DNA from 3 places in the Cupriavidus sp. 96C5-1 genome. Region 2 is predicted to be linked to each of the others. Evidence: predicted binding sites of a transcription regulator. Region 2 holds the regulator's gene; each other region holds the start of a gene.
The links. The regulator sigma-54, encoded in region 2, starts transcription at its own class of promoters, with help from an activator protein. The targets are predictions, from matches to a motif close to TGGCANGNAANCTGCTTT.
Positions count from the first base shown of each region.

Region 1 (5,223 bases), on a different contig from region 2:
GCAAGCGCGTGCAGTTCTACGACGGCTACCAGCGCAAGACCCGTCCGCGCCTGCGCGTGGTGCTGTCCTGGGATAGCGACGGCACCGACCTGGACCTGCACGTGGTGGCGCCCGATGGCCAGCACACCTTCTATGCCAATCGCGTGGCCACCAACGGCGGCGCGCTCGACGTCGACGTGACCACCGGCTACGGTCCCGAGATCTATTCGATTGCCGCGCCGCCGCCCGGGACCTACCTGGTCTACGTCAACTACTATGGCAGCGGTGCCGGCCCGGAAGCCATCACCGTGGCGCAGGTCGCGGTGATCACCGACGAGAACACGCCCAATGAAAAGCAGCAGGTGTTCCGTGTGCCGATGCGCAAGCCCGGCGAACTGACCCTGGTCAAGTCGTTCGTCATGAAGTAAGGCCGCGGCGGCCTCCCTGCCTTGCCGTGGCCGGCTGCCTCGCCGGGCGTATACACTGCTACCCGCCATTTCCGAACATCCGGGGTGACTCCCGGAAACCCAAGTCCACATGTCGCAGCAGAAGATCCTGTTTCTCAGCGTTTCCGCCGGCGCCGGCCATATGCGCGCCGCCGAAGCGCTGCGCCTTACCGCCGAAGCCGAGTTTCCCGGGGTGCAGACCCTGCACCTCGACGTCATGGAGTACGTTCCGGCGACTTTCCGCAAGCTGTATACGGATTTCTATATCAAGCTGGTGAACAGCTACCCGGCGATCTGGGGGATGCTCTATCAACATACTTCCGAGGCGGACCCCGCCGGGCCGATGCAGAAGCTGCGTCGCGCCGCCGAGCGGCTGAGCACGCGCGCACTGCGCCGCGCGATCGACGAGTTTGCCCCGGATGCCATCGTCTGCACGCACTTCCTGCCTGCCGAGATCCTGATGCATGAAGTGCGGCGGCAGCGGCTGGCGGTGCCGGTATGGGTGCAGGTGACCGATTTCGACCTGCACGGCATGTGGGTGATTCCGCATATGACTGGCTACTTCGCCGCCAGCGAGGAGATCGCCTTCCGCATGCGCGCCAGCCGCATCGAGGCCGGCCGCATCCATACCACCGGCATTCCCGTGGTGCCGGCGTTTGCCCATCCGCAGGACCGCCAGGCCTGCGCCCGGCATTTCGGGCTCGATCCGGCGCGGCGCACCATCATGCTGATGGGTGGCGGGGCGGGTCTTGGCGGGCTGGACGAGGTGGCGGGCGCGCTGATGCGGCTGGAACACGACTTCCAGCTGATCGTGCTGGCCGGGCGCAACGAGACCGCGCTGGCGCGCCTCAAGACCCTGGCCGCCGCGCATCCCGGCCGGCTATTTCCCTTTGGCTTCACCAACGAGGTGGAGCGCCTGATGACCTGTTCCGACCTGGTCATCACCAAGCCGGGCGGGCTGACCACCTCCGAATGCCTGGCGATGGGCGTGCCGATGGTGGTCAACGCGCCGATTCCCGGGCAGGAAGAGCGCAACGCAGATTACCTGCTGGAGCAGGGCGCCGCGCTCAAGGCAGTCGACCTGGTTTCTCTGGAATACCGCGTGCGGCTGTTGCTGGCGGAACCGGCCCGGCTCGACCAGATGCGCGCCCGCGCCCGTGCCCTGGGGCAGCCAGCGGCGGCCCGGCGCGTGCTGGAAATCGTGTTGGGGCGGATGGCGCAGACGGAACCGGCGGGACGGCAGGGCCAGGCGGTGACGGCCGCCACGGTGGGACGCTGAGATGCGCACCCTGAACCTGTCGGCCTCGCGCGAGGCCGCGCCTGCCTACCCGCCGCGGCATCCGCTGGTGCTTGTGCTCACGGTGGCCTGGACTTTGCTGCTGGCTTTTTTCTTCGCCAATGTGGAGATCCAGATCGAGGGGGCCGCGGGGTGGGCCGGCAATTTGCCCACCTGGCGCATCGAGCATCACTGGTTGCTGGACATATTCTGGGGTGGCCGCCCGATGACCGGTTATCACGCCTGGGTATTTCCCTGCGTGGCATTGTTTTTCCATTTTCCGCTGCTGTTCGGCGGGCGCTGGAACTGGCGGGCCGAGGCGCGGGTTATCGCCTGCATCATGGTGTTCTGGATTACCGAGGATTTTCTCTGGTTCGTGCTGAACCCGGCGTTTGGCATAGCCCGCTTCGCGCCGGATTTCGTGCCCTGGCATATTCACTGGTGGGCGGGTGCGCCGACGGATTACTGGGTGTCGCTGGCGGCGGCCGCGGCGCTTTTCCGGTTGTCGTGCAGGGTGTCGGGCGCGCGCTAGTTTCGGGTTCCCGGTCGACGCACGGCGCTCTGGCCGACAGCCGCTTTGGTTTCCCGAGCGGCGCGGGCGCTGAAGATCTGCCGCAGCAAGCCTCAGAGGCAGGCCCGCGCAAGCGGGCCTTTTTGCAGATGAAACCTGGGCCTGCTACGCGAAATCGCCAAAACTGTCTGGATCGTCCGGCATCGTCCATTTTATCGACACGTCTTCCGCCTCGACCGGTTGTTTGGGCGGCGGCGTTGTGCCATGTGGCGCGAACTGCGAAATCAATTGGGATTGCGGTACGTCGATGATTTCCTCGCCGTCTTCGGACCAGCACCTGAGCCTGACCGACATAGTGGCCTCCGGTAAGTGACGCCAGAAATCTGCACCGCATCGGCGATGCAGGGGGGGATCTCCTACCATAGGTCTGTTACATGACAGTTTGCTTACGGCAAGGGGCAAGGCGATCTCCGTGCTGAGCCCGCGCAGCCCGGCGTTGGCGGCGCCAGCAGGCCGGGGCCGGTGCGAGATCGCGTCCCGGCAAAATGCAATGAGGGGCTCCACCATGTACCTTACCCGCCACAGCGGGGCACGATATCCCGCCTTGGCGCGCAGCGCGATCGCACAGGAGTAGAATCCGCTTCTCATGTACTTTGTAGCATTCTTATAACAAATGGGAATGAGCCCCCGTCCTTCGCGCATGGCGTGCATCGACGCTCTGAAAGCGCTCAGTTCGCAACTGATCGTGCTGCACCATCTTGCTTTCTACGGCCCCATGTCCGATGCGGCCCACGTGCTGGCGCCCGATCTGCTCGACTGGCTCTCGCAATACGCGCGTATCGCGGTGCAGGTCTTCCTGGTGATCAGCGGTTTCCTGGCGGCGCGCAGCCTGGCGCCCGGCGGGCATCTGGTGGTGCCGCATCCCTTGCTGGCGATCTGGCGCCGCTACCAGAAGCTGGTGGTGCCTTATACGGTGGCTATCCTGATTGCCATTGCCGGTGCGGCCATCGCACGCACCTGGATGCAGCATGATTCCATTCCTTCCGCACCGGGCTTGCATCAGTTCCTGGCGCATGTGCTGTTGCTGCACAACCTGCTCGATTTCGACGCGCTGTCGGCCGGAGTCTGGTATGTGGCGATCGACCTGCAGTTGTTCGCGTTGCTGATTGTCGCCCTGTGGGCGGCGCGCCGCTGCGCGCAATGGTTCGAGTTTGGCGGCAGCCAGCTGGGTACGCTGACGGTGGCGGGGCTGGTGCTGGCGTCGCTGTTCTGGTTCAACCGCAATGCGGCCTGGGATGTCTGGGCGATCTACTTCTTCGGTGCCTATGGCCTCGGCACGCTGGCGTTCTGGGTCTCCGCGCCGGAGCGTTCGCCGGTGGCGCTGCTGGTGCTCGGTGCCGTGGTGGTGGCGGCGCTGATCCTGGACTTCCGGCTGCGCATCGCCGTGGCGCTGGCCGTTGCCTTGCTGCTTGGCGCGGCACGGCGCGGCGGCTGGCTCGAACACTGGCCGCGGGCGCGGGGACTGGCATTTTTCGGGCGTATTTCCTATTCGGTCTTCCTGGTGCATTTTCCGGTCTGCCTGGTCGTGAACGCCCTGGTATTCCATCTCGTACCGCACCAGCCAGTTCTCAATGCACTTGGCATGGTGCTGGCATGGGCGCTTAGCAATGGCGCCGGCGCCGTGTTCCACCGCTACGTGGAGAGCGGCGCGCCGCTGCGGAGCCTGCGCCTGGCACTGTGGCCGGCACGCCCGCGGCCGGTCCAGCGGCAGCAGTCGACCTGACGTTTCCTGCCGGCTTCCCGGCGCATCCGGTCGCGTCCACGCGGCACCCGGCCCCGGCGGGCGGGTGCCGCTTTCACATGGTGCCTGTGCACCATCCCCGGCCAGTGGGCAGGATCGCACGCACGCTCCCGGTGCGCCGCCACATGGTGCGGCATGCAACACAGGGTGGAAACGAGCATTGGGATATGGCACGAAGGTTGCCTACTATGGAATTGCAAACCTGACCGTTTGGTCAGGATTCCCGTTCCGAGGCTGCCATGTCCGACCATATCGTCCTGACCTCGCACGCGCGCCGCGACAAGCCGGCCGAGCCCATCCACTGGGGGGCCGTCAGCGCGGCGGAGCGCGGTCCCGTGATCGCCAGCCTGACCAATCCGGCGCAGCGCAATGTGATCGGCACCCATTCCGGGGCCTACGCGGTGTACCGGGCGCTGGCGGTGGCCTCCGGCAAGCTGCAGCGCGACCATCGCGCCGACCTCACCGATACCGCCCCGGCCGAAAGCATCGGACCCCATCCGCAATGGAGCGATCCGGACAAGATCGTCTCGCTCGATCCCTGGGGCCACCTGGTGTCCAGCGCCTTCGCCGACCGGATCGCGGCGGGCATCGATATCCGCCCGTCGATCGCCGTTACGCGGGCCCACATCAATATGCCCGAACTGATGGGCGCCATCGCTGCCGGCCGCCTCAAGCCGGATGGCCACATCCTGCATGCCAACGGCGACGTGCGCGTCACCAAGGCGGCGATCGATCCGGTCTGGTACCTGCCCGGGCTGGCGCGCCGCTTCGATATCAAGGAAAGCATGCTGCGCCGCAGCCTGTTCGAGCAGACCAGCGGCATGTTTCCCGAACTGGTGACCCGGCCGGACCTGAAGGTGTTCCTGCCACCGATCGGGGGCATGACGTTGTACTTCTTCGGCGATGTCGGCCAGCTTGGCAAGCCCGAGACCAAGGTGGCATGCCGCGTGCATGACGAATGCAACGGCTCCGATGTGTTCGGCTCCGATATCTGCACTTGCCGGCCCTACCTGGCGCACGGCATCGAGGTTTGCATCGAGATGGCCCAGCAGGGCGGGGTGGGCCTGGTGGTCTATAACCGCAAGGAGGGCCGTGCGCTGGGAGAAGTGACCAAGTTCCTGGTCTACAACGCCCGCAAGCGCCAGGTGGGTGGCGACCGCGCCGAGACTTATTTTGCCCGCACGGAATGCGTGGCGGGCGTGCAGGACAT
Region 1 is NZ_JBYOJU010000011.1:42,694-47,916, forward strand. It holds gene AC3FOF_RS14630 (YfaP family protein) at 1-407, shown strand, start outside; gene AC3FOF_RS14635 (MGDG synthase family glycosyltransferase) at 517-1,704, shown strand; gene AC3FOF_RS14640 (hypothetical protein) at 1,706-2,233, shown strand; gene AC3FOF_RS14645 (hypothetical protein) at 2,378-2,566, opposite strand; gene AC3FOF_RS14650 (acyltransferase family protein) at 2,892-3,995, shown strand; gene AC3FOF_RS14655 (GTP cyclohydrolase II) at 4,253-5,223, shown strand, end outside.
Region 1: AC3FOF_RS14655 (GTP cyclohydrolase II) is a predicted target of sigma-54. The motif match lies at 4,182-4,199, and genes of this name have one in related genera.

Region 2 (5,223 bases):
GATCGCCTTTTCCAATTCCGGGGAGACCTCCGAGCTGCTGTCGATCGTGCCGATCGTCAAGCGCATCGGCGCCAAACTGATCTCGGTGACCGGCAACGCCGCCTCCACCTTGGCCAAGCTGGCCGACGCCCACCTTGACGCGGGCGTGGAAAAAGAAGCCTGCCCGCTGAACCTGGCCCCCACCGCCAGCACCACCGCGGCGCTGGCACTGGGCGACGCGCTGGCGGTGGCGGTGCTGGACGCGCGCGGCTTCGGCGAGGAGGACTTTGCCCGCTCGCACCCGGGCGGGGCGCTCGGGCGCAAACTCCTGACCCACGTGCGCGACGTCATGCGCAGCGGCAACGCGGTGCCCAAGGTGCGCGAAAGCACGCCCCTGGCGCAGGCTTTGATGGAAATCACCCGCAAGGGCATGGCCATGACCGCCGTGGTGGACCCGGACGACCGCCTGATCGGCGTGTTCACCGACGGCGACCTGCGCCGCCTGCTGGAAACCCCGCGCGACTGGAAGACCGTGCCCATCAGCGAGGTGATGCACCGCTCGCCGCACACGGTGGGCCCGGACCAGCTCGCGGTCGAGGCCGTTCAGGTCATGGAGGCGAACCGTATCAACCAGATGCTGGTGGTCGATGCGGACCAGCGCCTGGTCGGCGCCCTGCACATCCACGACCTGACCCGCGCCAAGGTCATCTGATATCCGAGGCTAGCCACGACCTATGCGGGATTTCCTGTCCTCCCTGAGCCGGCTTGCGATGCGCATCCTGCCCCTGCTGCTGATGGCGCTGGTGGCCGGCAGCACTTTCTGGCTGGTGCAGGTCAATTCGCCGCGCGAAAGCACCGCGGGGCCGGTGGGCAAGAAGCACGAGCCCGATTACTACATGATCCGCTTCTCCGCCACCGAGCTTGCCGAGGACGGGAACACCAAGATGCGGTTCACCGGCGACAAGATGATCCACTTCGAGGACGACCAGACCTACGCGGTGACGCGCCCGGCCATGCGCGCCTACGAGATCGGCCGCCCGCCCGTCACCGGCCACTCCGACCGCGGCACGATGAACGCGGAAGGCTCGGTGATAGACCTGTTCGGCAACGCCTTCATCGTGCGCGCGCAGGGTCCCGAAGCCGCCAAGGATCCTCAGATGACCGCCGCCTCGGAATATTTCCAGGTGCTGATCAACGATGACATCGTCAAGACCGACAAGGCTGTCAGACTGACCCGCGGTCCGTCGGTGATGACCGCCAACGGCCTGATCTTCAACAATGTCACCCGGGAAGTACAATTGCTGGGTAATGTACGCGGCACCATCATTACGGTGCCACCGCCGGCGAGCCCAGCGAAGAACCCCTGACAAGACCAAGATCCGAGAGGCTGTTGCCAGATGAAGCAAAGCATGGCCAGGCGTGCGGGCGCAGACAATACCGATTCCGGTACCGTCTGCGCAGCCCCGCCGGCTTCATCAGGGAACGGTCGCCAGGAAACAAAGCCGCCCGCGGGCCAGAGCCGTCCGCGCAAACCGCCATCACGCCAACATGAATCCATTCCTGACGACATCGTCCTGTCGCCGCCGCAGCACTGCTGCATTGCTGACGCTGGCAGCCGTCCTCGGCCTCACGCTGGCCACACCCGCCAGCGCCGAAAAAGCCGACCGCGATAAGCCGCTGGTGCTGGAGGCCGACAACGCCAGCTACGACGACGTCAAGCAGGTCTATGTACTGACCGGCAACGTGGTGCTGACCAAGGGCACCATGGTGCTGAAATCCGACGCGGCCGAAGTCCGCACCGACCCCGAGGGCTACCAGTACGCGGTGGCGACCTCCAAGGGCGCCAAGCAGGCCTATATCCGCCAGAAACGCGACAATGTCGACGAATACATCGACGGCTGGGGCGACCGCATCGAATACGACGGCAAGCAGGAACTGTCCAAGCTGATCGGCCGCGCCCGCATGGCGCGCCTGGCCGGCGCCAAACTGGTGGATGAAATCCGCGGCGCGTTGATCACCTACGACAGCCGCAACGAGTTCTACACCGCCACCGGCGGCGCCGAGAATGCAACGGCGGGCAGCCCGTCCGGACGCGTGCGCGCGGTGTTGTCGCCACGCCAGGAACAGCCCGCCAGCGGCGCCGCCGGCAGCCCGGTGCAACTCAAGCCAGCACCCGCTCCCGTCAATCCCTGACCCCGACGCCGAAGCGTCGCCCCGATCCACGGATTCCGCCTTCATGACCGCTACCCAAACCGCACCGTCCCAGCCCGCCACCCTGAAGGACAGCAGCACGCTGGTCGTGCGCCACCTGAAGAAGCGCTACGGCTCGCGCACGGTGGTCAAGGACGTGTCCCTCGACGTGAAGAGCGGCGAGGTGGTGGGCCTGCTCGGCCCCAACGGCGCGGGCAAGACCACTTCGTTCTACATGATCGTTGGACTGGTGGCGCTGGACGAGGGCGACATCGTGCTCGACGACAAGCACATCAGCGGCCTCGCCATCCACGAGCGGGCACGCATGGGCCTGTCCTACCTGCCGCAGGAAGCGTCGGTGTTCCGCAAGCTCAACGTGCAGGAAAACATCCGCGCGGTGCTGGAACTGCAGCTCGACAACGGCAAGCCGCTTGGCAAGGCCGAGATCGAGCGCCGGCTGGACACCCTGCTGGACGACCTGCAGATTGCCCACCTGCGCGACAACCCGGCGCTGTCGCTGTCCGGCGGCGAGCGCCGCCGCGTGGAGATCGCCCGCGCCCTTGCCTCTGCCCCGCGTTTCATCCTGCTCGACGAACCCTTCGCCGGCGTCGACCCGATCGCGGTTGGCGAAATCCAGCGCATCGTCAGCTTCCTCAAGGCGCGCAATATCGGCGTGCTGATCACCGACCACAATGTGCGCGAAACGCTGGGCATCTGCGACCACGCCTACATCATCAGCGAAGGCGCGGTGCTGGCCGCTGGCCAGCCCGAGGACATCATTGCCAACGAATCGGTGCGCAAGGTCTACCTGGGCGAGAATTTCCGCATGTAGGGATGCCGCGCGGCACCGGCCGCGCACCTGTGCATGCGTGGCTCCACTGTCGCCTTTTAGCGTGCAATCGATCACGGCGACACCAGCGATAGCAATTTCCGTTCCACCAGTCCGGGAGTTGGGCATAAAATAGGCCGCATGAAACCGTCGCTACAGCTCCGCCTCTCGCAGCATCTCGCTCTCACGCCGCAACTCCAGCAGTCGATCCGGCTGCTGCAACTGTCCACGCTCGAGCTGCAGCAGGAAGTGGAACAGGCACTGACCGAGAATCCGCTGCTCGAACGCGAAAACGACTGGATCGAAAGCCCGTTGCGCGTGTCCTCGGATGGCTCCGTCAACCTGCAAAGCGCGCCGGCGCCGGCGCCGGCCGACGGCCAGGGCACCAGCGAGAACCGCCCCGACGGCGCCCCCGAAGCAGAAGACGGCTACAGCGACAGCGGCGAGGACTATGGCAACGACTGGAGCCTCGACGACTTCGCCCGCCGCCCGCAGGGCGACGACGATGAAAAAACGCCGATGCAGCTGCGCGACGCCGAGCCCACGCTGCGCGAACACCTGATGGAACAGCTCGCGCCGCTCAAGATTTCGCTGCGCGACAAGGGGCTGGCCATCTTCCTGATTGAATCGCTGGACGACGACGGCTACCTGAGCACCACGCTGGAAGAAATATGCAGCGAGCTGCCGGAAGAGCTCGAGTTCGAGGTCGATGAGATCCAGGCAATCCTGACCCTGCTGCAGAGCTTCGACCCGCCTGGCGTCGGCGCGCGCAACGCGGCCGAATGCCTGGCGCTGCAACTGCGCCGTCTGAAGCATCCGCAGCGCGACCTCGCGCTGACCATTGTCGGCAGCCACCTGGAACTGCTCGCGGTGCGCGACTACACGCGCCTGAAGAAAGCGTTGCAGGTGGACGAGCCCGAACTCAAGGCCGCGCATGAACTGATCCGCTCCCTGGCGCCCTATCCGGGCCACGCATACAGCCGGCCGGAGGCCGATTTCGTCGTGCCGGATGTTTTCGTAAGAAAAATCAGCGGCGGCTGGATCGCCCAGCTCAACCCGGATGTGATGCCGCGGCTACGTATCAACGACATGTACGCGCAGATTTTGCGCGGTGCAAAAGGCGACGCGGGCGCGGCCGGATTGCAGCAGAAGCTGCAGGAAGCGCGCTGGTTGATCAAGAACATCCAGCAAAGGTTCGATACGATATTGCGCGTCGCACAAGCTATTGTCGAACGTCAAAAGAACTTCTTCACCCATGGTGAAATTGCGATGCGCCCCTTGGTTTTGCGGGAGATTGCCGATACACTGGGTTTACACGAGTCCACCATCTCTCGGGTGACTACCAATAAATACATGGCAACGCCGATGGGGACTTTCGAGCTGAAGTATTTTTTCGGCAGTCACGTATCCACAGAAACCGGCGGCGCGGCCTCTTCAACGGCAATTCGTGCGTTGATCAAGCAATTAATAGGAGCCGAAGACCCCAGGAATCCCCTGTCCGACAGCCGGATTGCCGAATTGCTCGGCGAGCAAGGCTTCGTGGTGGCACGGCGTACCGTTGCCAAGTACCGCGAGGCGCTCAAGATTCCTGCCGTCAATCTCCGCAAGACTTTGTAGCCGAGCTGCGTCGCCTGCCTGATGCAGCTCTTTCAGAAGGAGAAACGCTATGAACTTCAAGATCAGTGGACACCACTTGGACATCACGCCTCCCCTGCGTGAGTACGTGGAAACGAAACTGGAGCGTATCGTCAGGCATTTCGATCAAGTCATTGGCGTAAGTGTGCTGCTCTCTGTCGACAATACAAAAGAAAAGGACCGGCGGCAGTACGCGGAAATCAATCTACATCTCAAGGGCAAGGACATCTTTGTCGAGGCGCATCACGAAGACCTGTATGCCGCTATCGACGCGCTAGTCGACAAGCTCGACCGGCAGGTGATTCGCCACAAGGATCGCGTGCAAAGCCATGACCGCGAAGCGGTCAAGTACCAGATGGCCGCATCGCAGATGCAGCAATGACCGTGCCTGGCGGCCCACGGACCGGGCCGCCGGTGTCAGTCCCTTGAAACCGGAATAAAGCCGCGCCGTTGCGCGGCTTTTTTGCGTCCGCCGCTTCCCTGCTTGCCAGCAGGCCCGCGGGGGATTCCGCAAGGCATCCCTCCCGGTGTATGCTGCGCAATACATAGATCCTTGGTCCGGTCATTTTTCCGCGCGCGCGGCACCGCTA
Region 2 is NZ_JBYOJU010000019.1:104,440-109,662, reverse strand. It holds gene AC3FOF_RS21070 (KpsF/GutQ family sugar-phosphate isomerase) at 1-691, shown strand, start outside; gene lptC (LPS export ABC transporter periplasmic protein LptC) at 714-1,346, shown strand; gene lptA (lipopolysaccharide transport periplasmic protein LptA) at 1,528-2,172, shown strand; gene lptB (LPS export ABC transporter ATP-binding protein) at 2,216-3,001, shown strand; gene AC3FOF_RS21050 (RNA polymerase factor sigma-54) at 3,140-4,615, shown strand; gene hpf (ribosome hibernation-promoting factor, HPF/YfiA family) at 4,665-5,015, shown strand.

Region 3 (5,223 bases), on a different contig from region 2:
ACCGCCTTGTGGCCCAGGCCGTTCTCCTCCAGCGTGCGATCGAGGTCCGGCTGCCAGGGCTCGCTGCCGCGCAGCCATTCCACGCGGCTCCAGTCGATGCGGGCAAAGTCGGGGTGGTAGCCATAGACGCCGGGCAGCACGTTCTCCACCACGTCGCGCATGCGCATCGCCGGAGGAAAGGGGAAGCAATGCGGCGCGCAGAACAGTAGGTGGCGGTCCCAGCCGATATAGAGCAAGCGGTTGCCGTGGAATGCGGATTCACGGTCCGCCGCCTCGAACGCGTAGGGGCCAATGGATACGACTGACATGGTTGTCTCCTTATCTCTTGTTTCGTCTTGTCTTTTATTTCCGGCCTGCCCGCCGCTCAGGCGGCGGTGCCCGGCACGCCTTTCCACGCATTCCAGTTCTTCTGGTCCTGCGAGCCCTCGAAGTCGAGGTTGTCCGCGCCGGGGTTGAGGCGGTACCACTTGAGCACGTCCTCCAGCGAGGCGCCGCCGCAGTTGCCCTGGTAGATCTGGTGCACGGGCAGCCAGGCCTGGGCGTACTTCTCCGGCTCGCCGTCGAAGATGTCCTTGCAGCCGTCCGAGCAGAAGTGGAACTTCATGCCGTGGTAGCTGCTCTCGCGGTAGCAGGTCTGGGTGGGGTCGTCGGGCTCCGAGAACACCATCGGGATCTGGCAGGTCTGGCAGAGCATCGGCAGCGTACCGTTGTAGAACCGCTCGCCGGCCTGCTGGCGCTCCTGCCAGTAATCGAGCCGCGGCTTGTAGTAGCGCGCGAAGGTGTCGGGATACTTCTCGGTGAGCCATGCCATCTCGTCGGCCTTGGGCACCCAGGTATGGAAGCCGGCCGCGCCGGCATAGTTGTAGAAGGTGCCCCACGCTTCGTGCGTGATGCGGTCCTTGGTCTTGGTCGCCGTCTCGTGGTACTTGGGCATGCGCAGGCCGTAGCGCTCCAGGTCCTTGAACAGCGCCCCGCCGGCCTGCTCGAAGTACATCTCCCAGGCCTCGGCCCACGACATCACGCGCTTGGGCAGCATGTAGTCCATCATCATGCCGACCAGGGTGAGCAGGCGGAAGCCGCGCCAGAACCATTTGTCCAGCCATTTCTGCAGGATGGGGATATTGTCCGGGTCCTGCTGGCAAAGGAACTTCACCACCTCCAGGCCCAGCGTCATGTGGCGCGATTCGTCGGACTGCGCGGAGAAGCCGAAAGTCACCGTGGCCATGTCGCCGTTGTAGGCCGCGCCGGACATGAAGGGCATGAACAGCAGGTTGGTCAGCACATATTCGAAGGAGAACGAGATCGCGGTAATGAACTCGAACGGCCCCGCGCTCATGGCGTCCTCGAAGTAGGACTTGGGCACCGACAGGTACCAGACCCGGTCGTGCATGTGCTGCCACTCGCCGAAGCCGTGGAAATACTTGTTGTAGACCGACAGCGTGTGCATCTGCGTCTGGGCATGGCGCAGCTCGTCGATCGACTGCATCTGCGCCGCCACGCGCGCGCCGGCGCCGCGGAAGTGCCGCCCGAGGTGGGCATAACCGCGGTGCGCCGCGTACTCGAGCGGGGTCACGCCGGTCAGGAACAGGCGCAGCGCGTTCAGGTAGCGCGGGTCCGAGACATTGAGGTGGCCGTTGTTCTGCACGAAGGAGTCGATGATCGCGTACAGCTTGCGCTCCTTCTCCGACTGGTACTTCCAGTAGGCATCCATGGTCATGCGGAACGGGTCTTCCCATTTGTCCCAGTCATGGATCTTGATGCCTTCGTACTTGTCGTAGGGGAAGACCTTGTCCATCGGTTCGTAGGTGGTCTCCCAGCCGAGATCGCGCGTCATCGTCGCGTACTTCTCGCGCAGGTTGAGTTTCTTGCGTGCGTCCATGATGTCTCCGTTGTCTTTGCCGGGGCCGCCGGCGGGCGGTTTTGCCGGGCTGTGTGGTCGGGCTGTCTCAGGCGTTCCAGTGCAGGGTGAAGGCGTCGTCGTCTTCGTCGATGTTTCCCGACAGCGAGATCAGGTTCAGGTGGATCTCCTGCAGGTCCCACTCGCGTCCGAGCTTTTCCGAGACCAGGCCGCGCACGATGGTCAGGTGCCCCGGCGCGTCGATCTTCACCATGGCGGGAAACTGCGACACCACGGCGTGCGGGTTGGCCTCGGTGATGGCTTCGATGATGGGACGGGTGTCGTCGTTGCTCTGCAGGGCGATATAGACGTTGGCAATGGCGTTTGCGGTCATGGCGGGCTCCTCAGGCGGCAAGGCCAAGCTTGTGCAGGCGCACGTCGAACTGCTCCAGGCACAGCGCGACCATCTGCTCGCCGCCCTCGCCCAGCAGCGTGTCGGCCACCGGCACCAGCGCCTGGCCCACTTGCGTGCGCGCGGCGCGGGCCCAGCCCGACAGCAGCGCGCGGTTGGCGTCGGATTCGGCGGCGGCGGTCTGGATCACCGAGTCGACCCAGCGTGCGTGTTCCTCCCGCCAGTCGTTCATGAACTCGGTCAGTACCGCCAGCCCGGTGCCGCAGGCACGCACGATGGCGGCGTCGGCGTGCTGGTAGACCAGCGGGTACAGCAGGCCGTCAAGCACCAGGTTCTGGGCGACGAAGGTCTCGAACCAGTCTTCGATCACAAAGCTGTGCTCGACAAAGCGGCGCAGCGGCTGCCAGGCGGCACTCTCCATCCAGGCCACCTTGGCGCGTTCCAGCGCCACGCCGGTATTGCCGTCCAGCAGCATGCCGATGCGCGACAGGTATTGGGCAATGCCCAGGCGGTCCATCGCGCAGTAGGTGCAGGCCTGGGTAATGGCCGTGCCCCAGCCATAGTCCGCGCAATAGAAATTGTTCATGTTGGCGCCCCACTCCACATGGCGCAGCGGCAGCAGGCCGTCGGCCAGGCGGTCCTGCCATTCGGCCGGCAGCGCCTGCAGCAGGCCGCGCTTTTCCACGAAGGCGAAGCTCTTCTCGGTGGCATCCTGCTGGCGGCCGCGCGCGGTCACATAGGCGCCGTAGAAGTACTGGCGCGGGTCCTTCAGCGCGTACCAGTCTTCCATCACGACAGCGGTGCGGCGCTTGTCGTAGATCGCGTAGCGCGGGTCCCAGGTGGGGCGGTAGTGGAAGTTGACTTCCGATTGCACATCGTAGGTCGCCTCCTGGTAGCGCGAGGCCGGCTTGTCGCCGAAACGGCGCGCCACGTGGCCGTAGGTCTGGCGCAGCGGCTGGATCTGCTGGGTCTTGATATCGACTTGCATCGCTTGGTCTCCTGGTTCGTGCTGTTTTTCTATGTGGGGGGTATGCCGGATGGCGGCGCTCGCGGCCCGCGCTCAGTCGTCCTGTTCGAGCGCCGGTATCTCCGGCGGCAGGAAGCGCACGTGGTTGACGCTGCAGAAGGCCTCGAACATCGGCTCGGGCATGATCAGCTCGACGTTGAGCTCGGGGTCCGCCACGCTGAACGCGAACTGCACGAAGCCCTCGGGCGTGCGGCCGTCGACGCGTACATACCTGGGCGTGGATTCGAACAAGGGGACCGACTGGTTGATCATGGCGCGCTCCTTCGCATGGCTTGTAGGCGTTCTATTGCGAAGAGCGTGCCAGCAGCCGCAATCAACGGCGGCACAAGGAGAGCGGGACATGGAGCGGCGTTGGCTTGCGCGTTTACCCGAAGCGATCCCGGCGCCGCGTGTCCATCAATTGATGAACCTGCGGGCAGCACTTGATCAAATGATCAAAAGCCGCGCCAGGCGGCGGTTTGCGGTCAGCACGCCAGGATCCGGAACGTCTTCCGCGCCGCAGCAGCACAGGCGCCGTGGCAACGCCGGCGCCAATGGATTGCGGGGATGGCGCGCGCATGCGGCGCAGCATGCGGGGATAGCCGCCTGCCGGGCGCGCCGACACCCCCTTCATCAAATGATCAAACCGGCGAACAGGCGGCCTGGCCACGCGCGCGCAAAGAAAACGGCGCGCCCGAAGGCGCGCCGCATGGCGATCCATGTGCCGCGTCAGGACTCGCCTGTACTCCGCACGCCGCGCGTCTTCCAGCGATAGGCAAGCTGCGGCCGCGTGATGCCGAGCAGCCGCGCCGCCTGGCTCATGTTGCCGCTGGCGCGCTGCATCGCGGCTTCCATCAGCACCGTCTCGACATCGCCCAGCGCGAGTTGCTGCTCGGCCATATGATCGAGCAAGCCGTGCACCGCGGCCTCGCGCAGTTCCGGCAAGGTGCCTCCGGCGCCCAGGCGTGGCGCGGTGTCCATGGCGGGCGGCGCGCTGGTGGGAAGGAACAGGTGGTCCGCGGAGATCTGGCCGCCGTTGCAGGCCAGGATCACCCCGCGCTCGATCACGTTCTCCAGTTCGCGCACATTGCCCGGCCAGTCGTAGCGGCGCAGTTCGGCCAGCGCGCGGTCGGTGATGCCGACGATCTTCTTGCCGTGGCGCGCGCCGTAGCGGGCGACGAAGCGTTCCACCAGCAGGCGGATGTCGTCGAGCCGTTCGCGCAGCGGCGGGATGGTGACGGGATAGACGTTGAGCCGGTAGTACAGGTCCTTGCGGAAGGTGCCCTGCCTGACCGCCTCGGCCAGGTCCACATTGGTGGCGGCCACCAGCCGCACATCCACCCTGCGCGGCTGCGTGCCGCCCACGCGCTCCACCTCGCCTTCCTGCAGCACGCGCAGCAGCTTGGACTGTGCCTGCGCCGACAGCTCGCCCAGTTCATCCAGGAACAGGGTGCCGCCATGCGCCCGCTCGAAGCGGCCCGGACGCGACTGGTGCGCACCGGTAAAGGCACCCTTCTCCACGCCGAACAGTTCGGCCTCGATCAGCTCATCGGGGATCGCCGCGCAATTGACCGCGACAAAGGGCTTGTCAGCGCGCGCGCTCACACCGTGCAGCGCCTGCGCGAAGCGCTCCTTGCCGACGCCCGTCTCGCCCAGCAGCAAGACCGTGACGTTGCTCCCGGCGGCGCGCTGCAGCAGGCCCCAGGCGGCACGGAATTCGGCCGAGCAGCCCACCAGGTCCACCGGCTTGTCGGGACTGCGTTGCAGTGCGCGCAGGTGCTCGACCTCGCTCTGCAGCTGCAGGATGGTCTCGATCACCGGATCGGGCCGGTACAGCGCCAGCGCTTGGGCACCGTCTTCCCATTCTTCCAGCGGCTTGCCGACGATACGGCAGTGATCGTGGCCGCAGGCTATGCACTCCACCTCGCGGTAGAGGATGGTGCGGCCCATCAGCGCCGAGGTGTAGCC
Region 3 is NZ_JBYOJU010000039.1:68,688-73,910, forward strand. It holds gene AC3FOF_RS32820 (phenol hydroxylase subunit P4) at 1-308, opposite strand, end outside; gene AC3FOF_RS32825 (aromatic/alkene/methane monooxygenase hydroxylase/oxygenase subunit alpha) at 365-1,879, opposite strand; gene AC3FOF_RS32830 (MmoB/DmpM family protein) at 1,947-2,231, opposite strand; gene AC3FOF_RS32835 (aromatic/alkene monooxygenase hydroxylase subunit beta) at 2,242-3,237, opposite strand; gene AC3FOF_RS32840 (phenol hydroxylase subunit) at 3,310-3,528, opposite strand; gene poxR (phenol degradation transcriptional regulator PoxR) at 3,985-5,223, opposite strand, start outside.
Region 3: AC3FOF_RS32840 (phenol hydroxylase subunit) is a predicted target of sigma-54. The motif match lies at 3,562-3,579, and genes of this name have one in related genera.